Regions from separate parts of the Bradyrhizobium sp. USDA 326 genome, predicted to be linked through region 1. Evidence: predicted binding sites of a transcription regulator. Region 1 holds the regulator's gene; the other holds the start of a gene.
The links. Region 1 encodes PhoB, which activates phosphate uptake and scavenging genes when phosphate is short. Its sites were predicted from a motif close to TGTCATNNANCTGTCAT; they were not measured.
Positions count from the first base shown of each region.

Region 2: a site for PhoB is predicted at 3,212-3,228, ahead of ABIG06_RS09515 (ExeM/NucH family extracellular endonuclease). Genes of this name have one in related genera too.

Region 1 covers NZ_JBMGQA010000001.1:2,109,440-2,114,565, reverse strand. The annotation lists gene pstA (phosphate ABC transporter permease PstA) at 1-565, shown strand, start outside; gene pstB (phosphate ABC transporter ATP-binding protein PstB) at 562-1,383, shown strand; gene phoU (phosphate signaling complex protein PhoU) at 1,395-2,111, shown strand; gene phoB (phosphate regulon transcriptional regulator PhoB) at 2,126-2,833, shown strand; gene ABIG06_RS10145 (GcrA family cell cycle regulator) at 3,061-3,573, opposite strand; gene ABIG06_RS10140 (aspartate aminotransferase family protein) at 4,032-5,126, shown strand, end outside.
Region 2 covers NZ_JBMGQA010000001.1:1,984,022-1,989,147, reverse strand. The annotation lists gene ABIG06_RS09525 (HlyD family type I secretion periplasmic adaptor subunit) at 1-1,061, opposite strand, end outside; gene ABIG06_RS09520 (type I secretion system permease/ATPase) at 1,072-2,850, opposite strand; gene ABIG06_RS09515 (ExeM/NucH family extracellular endonuclease) at 3,352-5,126, shown strand, end outside.

The DNA.
Region 1 (5,126 bases):
CGAGTACGGCCGCAACGACAAGCTGACCTCGGTGATCCGCTTCATCAACGACATCCTCTTGTCGGCGCCCTCGATCATCATCGGCCTCTTCATCTACGGCGCGGTCGTGGTGCCGATGCGAGGCTTCTCGGCCATCGCCGGCGCGCTGGCGCTCGCCGTGATCGTGATCCCGGTCGTGGTGCGCACCACGGAGGACATGCTGCTGCTGGTGCCGAACCCGCTGCGTGAAGCCGCCAGCGCACTCGGCCTGCCGCGCTCGCTGGTGATCAAGCGTATCGCCTACCGTGCGGCGCGCTCCGGCCTCATCACCGGTGTGCTGCTCGCCACTGCCCGCGTCGCCGGCGAGACCGCGCCGCTGCTGTTCACCGCGCTGTCCAACCAGTTCTTCAGCCTCGGCCTGGACAAGACCATGGCCAACCTGCCGGTGACCATCAACAACTTCGTGCAGAGCCCCTACGCCTACTGGAAGCAACTCGCCTGGAGCGGGGCGCTGCTGATCACCCTGACTGTGCTTGCCCTGAACATTGGCGCCCGCATCCTTGGTGCCGAGAGGACCGCAAAATGAGTGAAATGTCTGTTTCCGTAAGCGCGCCGACCGTTCATCCCGGCTCGCAGCCGCTGGCCGAGGCGCCTGCCAAGGTCACCGCGCGCAACCTCAACTTCTACTATGGTGAGCACCATGCGCTGAAGAACATCAATCTGGCGCTCGGCACCAATCGCGTCACGGCCTTCATCGGCCCGTCCGGCTGCGGCAAGTCGACCCTGCTGCGTATCTTCAACCGGATGTACGACCTCTACCCGGGCCAGCGCGCCACCGGCCAGCTGTTGCTCGACCACACCAACATGCTCGACCCCAAGCTCGACCTCAATCTGCTGCGCGCCCGGGTCGGCATGGTGTTCCAGAAGCCGACCCCGTTCCCGATGACGATCTACGAGAACATCGCCTTCGGCATCCGCCTCTACGAGAAGATCTCGAAGTCCGAGATGGATGATCGCGTCGAAAAGGCGCTGCGCGGCGGCGCGCTGTGGAACGAGGTCAAGGACAAGCTCAACGCCTCCGGCCTGTCGCTCTCCGGCGGACAGCAGCAGCGCCTCTGCATCGCCCGCACCGTCGCGGTGCGGCCCGAGGTGATCCTGTTCGACGAGCCCTGCTCGGCACTCGATCCGATCTCGACCGCCAAGGTCGAGGAACTGATCCAGGAATTGTCGGAGAACTACACGATCGCGATCGTCACCCACAACATGCAGCAGGCGGCCCGCGTCTCCGACAAGACCGCCTTCATGTATCTCGGCGAGTTGATCGAGTTCGACGACACCAGCAAGATCTTCACGTCGCCGAGCGACCGGCGCACGCAGGATTACATCACCGGCCGGTTCGGCTGAGGAGACGGAACATGGGTTCTGAACATACCGCAAAGGCTTTCGACACCGACCTGCAGGAGCTCACCCGCCTGGTCGCCGAGATGGGCGGGATCGCCGAGCGCATGATCGTCGATTCCGTCGACGCGCTGATCCGCCGCGACGTCACGCTCGGTCAGCGCGTCGTCACCACCGACGCCGAGCTCGACATGCTGCAGAAGCGCATCGAGGAGCGCGCCGTGCTCACCATCGCCCGCCGCCAGCCGATGGCCGTTGATCTGCGCGAGATCGTCGGCGCCATGCGCGTCGCGACCGATCTCGAGCGCATCGGCGATCTCGCCAAGAACATGGGCAAGCGCGTCGCAGCGCTGGAGACGGATTTCCATCCGCTGAAACTGTTCCGCGGCCTGGAGCACATGACCGACCTCGTGCAGCAGCAGGTCAAGTCGGTGCTGGACGCCTATGCCGCGCACGATCTGCCGGCGGCGATGGCGGTGTGGAAAGGCGACGAGGAAGTCGACGCCATCTGCACCTCGCTGTTCCGCGAACTCCTGACCTACATGATGGAGGATCCGCGCAACATCTCGTTCTGCATCCATTTGATGTTCTGTGCCAAGAACATCGAGCGGATCGGTGACCACGCCACCAACATCGCCGAGACCGTGTTCTACATGATCGAAGGCCAGGCGATCACCGACAAGCGGCCGAAGGGCGACATGACGACCTTCGCCACGACGGTGCCGAATACCTAAGGAGCGACGACAACATGGGCGCACGCATCATGGTGGTTGAGGACGAGGAAGCTCTCACCGAGCTTCTCCGCTACAACCTCGAAGGCGACGGCTATGACGTCGAGACGGTGATGCGCGGCGATGACGCCGACACCCGCCTCAAGGAGCACATTCCCGATCTGATCGTGCTCGACTGGATGCTGCCGGGCCTGTCGGGCATCGAGCTATGCCGGCGGCTGCGCACCCGTCCCGAAACCAAGCAGCTGCCGATCATCATGCTCACCGCGCGCGGCGAGGAGAGCGAGCGGGTGCGGGGACTTGCGACCGGTGCCGACGATTACATCGTCAAGCCGTTCTCGGTGCCGGAGCTGCTCGCGCGCGTGAAGGGTCTGCTCAGGCGCGCCAGCCCCGAGCGGCTCGCCACCGTGCTCGCCTACGGCGACATCGAGCTCGATCGCGACAAGCGCCGCGTGGCGCGCTCGGGCCGGCCGATCGATCTCGGCCCGACCGAATATCGCCTGCTGGAGTTCTTCCTGGAGCATCCCGGCCGCGTGTTCTCGCGCGAGCAGCTGCTCGACAGCGTCTGGGGCCGCGACATCTACATCGACGAGCGCACTGTCGACGTCCACATCGGCCGCCTGCGCAAGCTGCTCAATCTCGGCCGTGAGCAGGATCCGATCCGCACCGTCCGTGGCGCCGGCTATGCGCTGGACGATCGGTTCGCGAAGGCGGAGCAGACGTAAAGCTCTGAACTAGCGAGCCGCGGCAACAATCTTGGTCGTCACCCCGGGGCGCGCGTAGCGTGAGCCCGGGATCCATAATCACAGGGCTTTGTTTGGCGAAGACTCGGAGTGACCATCTCGCGCAATCACTGCGCCCTGTGGTTATTGATCCCCCGCCTCCGCGGGGACGACACCGAGTAAGCCGAGCCGTCAGCGTGTGACGGCTGCAGTCAGCTAAATCCGCAAACTCACCGCGTGCCCGGCTTCGCCGGTGCGCGCCGCCGATCCGCTGCAGGCTGATACGCCACGCGCGAATGCTGGGCGCAGTAGGGCAGGCCCGAGAGCGCCTTGCCGCCGCAGAAGAAGAAATCCGGGCTGGAGGGATCGCCGACCGGCCAGTGGCACGTCGCCTCGTTCAATTCCAGCAGCGACAGCCGCTGGCTCATCGGCACCACGTTGTCGTAGGTGACGGGTTCGGCCTCCACCTCGACCTCGAAGGCCTGCGCCAGTGCGGTGTTGCCGCGGGCGACGGGGCGGGTCACCCGCATCATGTGCTGCGCAGGCCGGGCCTTGCGCGGCCGGGGCGCTGCCGATGAAGGGCTCTTGGCGCGGCCGGACAAGCCGAGCCGGTGCACCTTGCCGATCACGGCATTGCGGGTCACATTGCCGAGCTCCGCCGCGATCTGGCTGGCCGAAAGTCCGGCCTCCCAAAGCTTTTTCAGCTGCTCGACGCGATCATCGGACCAGGTCAAAACCGTCATTGCACCCTTTCCCTCGCTGCGCGCCTGCCATCCTGGGGCCTTCGCAGCGATTGCCTAAGCCTTGAAAAACCCGTGCCGTCAGAATCCCTTAAGGCTCGCCGGGCGCGCTCAAGACGCCCGAACGTTTACGCCGGTACATGAGGACTCTTGGGATCAGAACTGCTGCACGAGATGTCGTATCTGACAGTCCAAACGCTACAATATGGCGTGACTCCCGCGCAAGAGTCCGCCGACTCGCGTCCACATGTTCCGTGGTGAAAATCCCGCAAAATCGGCACCGCAAGACTACGGATTTAGCATTTCGCGAGGCTTTCCAGGCGGCATTGACACCCGTCTTGCCAAGCATAAGATAGCCCCACGTGCCGCCCTTAAAAGGCGGCACGTTTCGTTTTCCGGGCCGGTCAATGGTGCGTTGCGCAATGCACGCATCACACCGTCCGCAACATTCAAGTGACGTCATGACTAACAGCGCCGCGCCGCATTTGCTCCCCGTTTTCGCCAGGGCCGACCTCGGTTTCGAGCGCGGCGAAGGCTGCTGGCTGATCGCGACCAATGGGGATCGCTATCTCGATTTCACCTCGGGCGTGGCGGTGAATGCGCTCGGTCATGCCCATCCCACGTTGGTCAAGGCGTTGCAGGAGCAGGCGACGAAGCTCTGGCACATGTCGAACCTGTTCCAGAGCCCGGACGGCGAGAAGCTCGCGGCGCGTTTGTGCAACGAAAGCTTTGCCGACTTCGTGTTTTTCTGCAATTCCGGCGCCGAGGCGCTGGAAGGTGTGATCAAGCTGGTGCGCCACCACCACTTCTCCAAGGGGCGTCCCGAACGCTATCGCATGATCACCTTCGAGGGCGCCTTCCATGGCCGCACGCTGGCGACGCTGGCCGCCACCGGTTCTGCAAAATACCTCGAGGGCTTCGGCCCGCCGATGGACGGCTTCGACCAGGTGCCGCATGGCGACCTCGAAGCCGTCAAGAAGGCGATCGGCCCGCATACCGCCGGCATTCTCATCGAGCCGATCCAAGGCGAGGGTGGCGTTCGTTCTGCGCCTCCCGCCTTCCTGAAGGCGCTGCGCGAGCTCTGCGATGAGCACGGCCTATTGCTCGCCTTCGATGAGGTGCAGACTGGCATGGGCCGGACCGGTGAACTCTTTGCCTACAAGCGCACCGGCGTCGTGCCCGACGTGATGTCGCTGGCGAAGGCGCTCGGTGGCGGTTTCCCGATCGGCGCGGTGCTCGCCACCGCCGACGCTGCGCGCGGCATGGGGCCGGGCTCGCACGGTTCGACCTTCGGCGGCAATCCGCTCGCGATCTCGGCCGCGAACGCCGTTCTCGACGTCATGCTCAAACCCGGCTTCTTCGGTCACGTGCAGAAAATGTCGCTGCTGCTGAAGCAGAAGCTCGCCTCCGTGATCGACCGCCATCCCGAAGTCGTCAGCGAGGTGCGCGGCGAGGGCCTCCTGATCGGCATCAAGGCCGTGGTACCCTCGGGCGATCTCGTCGCGGCGCTGCGCGCCGAAAAATTGCTCACCGTCGGAGCCGGCGACAATGTCGTG
Region 2 (5,126 bases), 130 kb from region 1:
GCACTGAAGCGGAGCTTGGCGGATTGCCCGACCTTGATCCGGTCGATCATTTGTGGATCGACCCGGGCTTCGACCACAAGCGAATCCTTCGGCACGATCAGCATCAGCTGTTCGCCCGCGGTGATCACGCCACCGACGGTGAAGACCGACTTCTGGTGGATCAGACCGTCTTGCGGCGCGCGCAATACCACGCGATCGAGCTGGTCCATCGCGGCGATGCGGCGTTCGCCGAGATCGGCAAGCTTGGTCTCGACCTCGCGCAGTTCGGTCGCGACCTCGCGGCGCTGGTCCTGAACCAGCTGGATGATCTGCAGTTCGGTTTCGGTGATCCGCCCCTTGGCGCGTGCGATCTCGGCGATCAGCTGGCCTTCCTCGCCGGTCAGGCGGGAGGCCTCGCGCTCGAGCGCAGTGAGGCGCGCATAGGGGACCAGCCGCTTTTCGTACAGCTGGCGGACGCCCTCCAGCTCGGTGTCGATCCAGCGGATCTGTTCGCGCTTCGACGCGATCTGCGCCTCCAGGCCGCGGATCTCGTCCGCGATCTGCGCCTTGCGTTCGCGCAGCTGCGATTGCTGGCCGCTGATCGCCTCGCGCCGCCGGGCGAACAGCGTCGTCTCGCCCTCGATCATCTCCGCGATCGCGCCGATGGCGCTGCGCGCGGTGATCTCGCCGGGCAGCGCCACCGCGTCGCGGCCGTTCTGCTCGGACTGCAGCCGGGCGCGACGCACCCCAAGCTGGTTGAGCTGATTTTCGATCAGCGCAAGGTTGGCGCGCGACAGCGTCTCGTCGAGGCGGACCAGTATGTCGCCGGCCCGAACCTGATCGCCGTCGTTGACGTAGATTCCGGCGACCACGCCGCCGGTCGGGTGCTGAACCCGGCGGACGTTGCTGTCGACCACCACCTGCGCCGGCGCGATCACGGCGCTGGCGAGCGGCGCGGTCATCGCCCAAACGCCGGCGGTGGACACCACGATCGCCAGCGTGCCGATTCCGAGTCCGGTGACGCGCCGGATATCGCGAAACGGATCGCTGCGACGAGTTTCGGGCGTGCGGAGTGCGGTCATATGGAGGTCCTCAACTGGCGGCTGCGGCCGGAACCGAGCGCGCATCGGGCACCGCCTGCAGCGCCGCGCCGCCCGGCGCCGGATGAGCGGCAAGCGATTTGCGCAGCACTTCGTCCTTCGGGCCGAACGCCTGCACCTGGCCGGTCGCCAGCGTCAGCACGAGGTCGACCGCGGCGAGCGCCGCCGGCCGATGCGCAATGATGACGGCAATGCCGCCGCGAGCCCGGATACGCCGGATGGCGTCGGTCAGCGCGGCGTCCCCTTCGGCGTCCAGGCTGGCGTTCGGCTCGTCGAGCACCACCATGAACGGATCCTTGTAGAGCGCGCGCGCCAACGCGATCCGTTGCCGCTGGCCGCCCGACAGGGTGGTGCCGGCTTCGCCGATCCGCATCTCGAACCCCTTCGGCAGCTTCAGGATCATCTCGTAGGCGCCTGCCGCCTTCGCCGCGGCGATCACCGCCGCCTCGTCGATGTCCGCGTCGAAGCGTGCGATGTTTTCCGCTACCGTTCCGTCGAACAATTCGACGTCCTGCGGCAGATAGCCGATCATGCCGCCACGAATTTCTGCCGGCCACTGGTCGAGGGTGGCGCCATCAAGGCGGATCTCGCCGCGTGCGATCGGCCAGATCCCGACCAGCGCCCGCGCCAGCGTCGATTTTCCGGCGGCTGAGGGGCCAATGATTCCGACCGCCTGGCCGGCTTCAAGTGTGAACGAGGCGTTGTGCACGATCGCGGCGGTGCCGCCGGGGGCGGCGATCGTTACCTGCTCGACCGTGAGCCGATGGGCGGCGCGTTCGGGCGCGACGTCGGGATTCGGGGCGTCGCCGTTGCGGAGAGCGGCGCGGAGCCGTTGGCCCGCCTGTCGCGCGCCGAGGAACGGACGCCAGATGGAGATCGCCAGTTCCACCGGCGCGAGCGCGCGGCTGCCCATGATCGACGCGGCGATCATCACGCCGCCGCTGGCCAGCCCTTCGATCACGAGATAGGCGCCGAGGCCGAGCAGCGCCGATTGCAGCATGAAGCGCAGCGCCTTCGACAACGCGCCGAGCGATCCGGCGATATCGGCGTTGCGCTGCTGGGCGGCGACGAGATCGTCGTTGGCGGCGCCGATCCGGTCGATCAACCGCTGCTCCATCCCCAGCGCGGCTACGATTTCGGCGTTGCGCCGACCGGCTTCAAGCTGAACGCCGCGGATTGCGCCGGCACGCGACGCGTCCCGGGTCGGTGCCCGCGTCAGCACCTCGGAGAGCAGCGCGATCCCGAACAGCAGCACCGCGCCCACGACCAGCGTCCAGCCGAGATAAGGATGCAGGAGAAAGCAGCCGGCGAGATACAGCGGCATCCACGGCAAGTCGAACAAGGTCGTCGGGCCGAGCCCGGACAGGAACGATCGGACCGAGTCCAGATCATGGGACAATTGCAGGCCGCGATTTGCGCCGCCGCCGCGCAGCGGCCCGCGCAGGATGTTGCAGACGACCGGTTGCCACAGCGCCGCGTGCAGCGCTGATCCGATTCGGGTCAGAATGCGCTGACGCAACAGATCGAACAGCCCCTGCATCGCATACGCCGCCGCCACCGCGATCGACAGCGCGATCAAGGTCGGAATGCTGTGCGATGGAATGACCCGGTCATATACCTGCAGCATGTAGATCGAGCCGGTGAGCATCAGCAGATTGAGCACCGCCGAGAACAGTCCCACCGTCAGAAAGGCCGTTCTGCAGGAGGCGATCGCGACCGACGCGAGATCGCCGGAAGTGGGAGTCGACGCGGAGGACGTTGTTGCGGTCATGTTACTCAATTCAAAACGACGTCGGACCGTCACGGTCGGACGGTCGGCGTTCGTTAGCGAGGTTCAACGTCAGGCACATGACAAAGCGCGGTGTGCGTAACCGCGGGCCCATGGCAGCGAGGCCGCGACACCCTGCGACGAAACGCCGCTTTGGTTCGAAAGTTCGGCCGCGCAGGCCGGCACTCGAAACCTGGCGTGGTCGCTCCTCGCGGCGAGCTGATCGAGCTTTGGCTCGATAACTCATTGGCGATTGCTGCCGGCCGAGAGGTCGAGCGCGTCGCACGTCGCAAGACGAGTTCGTTGGTTCGCTCGGTCTTCGCCCGACTTTTCGTGTCGCGACTTCACCGGCCCGTTAAGAAGCAGTCACCGATCTGTTGTCGTCGGCGTTCTATCAACGCGCATTAACGATCCGTTAACCATCGGCCGTCTGGACCGCGCCCTTACGCATGCCGTGAGGCGGCGATCCGCGACGTCTTCTCTCGAGCGCTGGAGTGGCGATACATGTCGACGACCCCTCATGTCCTGGCGAATGGCGATTTCCTGCAGGATTGGTCCAATACCGGCCTTATCACGACCAACGATGACTGGTCGGGGGTCGCATCGATCGTCGGCTATCTCGGCAACGATGTCGTTTCGGCCACCGGGGTGGACGCGCGTACGGCGACCGGATCGTCGTCGGGAGATGTCGACGTCGTCGCCAACCAGACCAACACCGCCATCACCAACGGCGGTGTGGCCGAATTCCAGATCGCCAACCCGACGGTGGCGCTGAACGGCTCGAACAGTGCGGATGCTCCCAGCCTCGTGATCCATCTGGACGCCACCGGCCGCAAAGATGTCCGGCTGAGCTTCAACGCACGCGACCTCGACGCCAGCACGGACGACGCCGCGCAGCAGATCAACGTGCAGTACCGGCTCGGGTCGAGCGGGGCGTGGACCAACGTTCCGAGCGGTTACGCCGCCGACGTCACCACCGGCGGTGCCGCGACCCAGGTGACGCCGTTCGATCTGCTGCTGCCTGCCGACGTCGACGGCCGCAACGACATCCAGGTCCGCATTCTCACCACCAACGCCGTCGGCAATGACGAGTGGGTCGGCATCGACGACATCCGCGTCACCAGTTCGTCCGGATCGTCGATCGAAGCTCAGCACGTCGCCTTTGCGCCGGATTCGCTCACGGTGTCGCATGACGAAGGTAACAGCGGTCCGACCGTCTATCAGTTCACGATCGAGCGCACCGGCGGCACCACGGGCGACGTCGCGTTCTCGGGAACGATGGCTTCGGCGCAGACCGATGCGGCCGACTATGTCGGCGGCAAGCCGGTCAGCTTCAGCGGCAGCATCGCGGCGGGAGAGAGCTCTGCGGTCGTGACCGTCACCGTCGCCGGCGACACCGACAATGAGGCGAACGAGAACTTCACGCTGACGTTGCAGGACGTTTCGAATTCGGCGGACGTGACCACCACGATCGGCAGCGCCGCGACGGCGACCGGCGCCATCGTCAACGACGACGTCGGCATTACCAAGATCAGCGCGATTCAGGGCAGCGGTGCCAGCAGCGCCATGGTCGGCCAGACTGTGACCGTCGAAGCCATCGTGGTCGGCGACTTCCAGAACGGCGATGCCGACGCCGGCCGCAATCTCAACGGCTTCTACCTCCAGGAGGAGACCACCGATTCCGACGGCAACGTGCTGACCTCCGAGGCGATATTCGTCTACGGCGGCGCCACCGACGTCCAGATCGGCGACCGGGTCCGCGTCACCGGCTCGATCAGCGAATATTTCGGTCTGACCGAGCTCACCGCCAGCAACATTTCGGTCGTCCAGGCCGGCGCGGTGGCCGACGTCGACACGATGGCGGTGCAGATCGACCTGCCGTCGATGGGCACCACGCTGAGCCAGGACGGCGACTACCAGCCCGACCTCGAAGCCTATGAAGGCATGCTGGTCACGATTCCGCAGACCCTGACCGTCACCGAACAGTACAATCTCGACCGGTTCAACGAGATCAAGCTGGCGGCGGGCGAACGGCCCGAACAGTTCACGCAGGAGAACGCGCCCGACGCCGCCGCCTACCAGGCGTATCTGGTCGAGCTCGGTGCCCGCACCATCACGTATGACGATGGCCTGAACGTCCAGAACGCCGCGATCAACAACCTCGACGGCTTCGATCCGAACGACGACACGTCCACCACGCCGAACTACGGTACCGCCGACGCAGTCCGGATGGGTGACACCGTCACCGGCCTGACCGGCGTGCTCGACTATCAATGGGC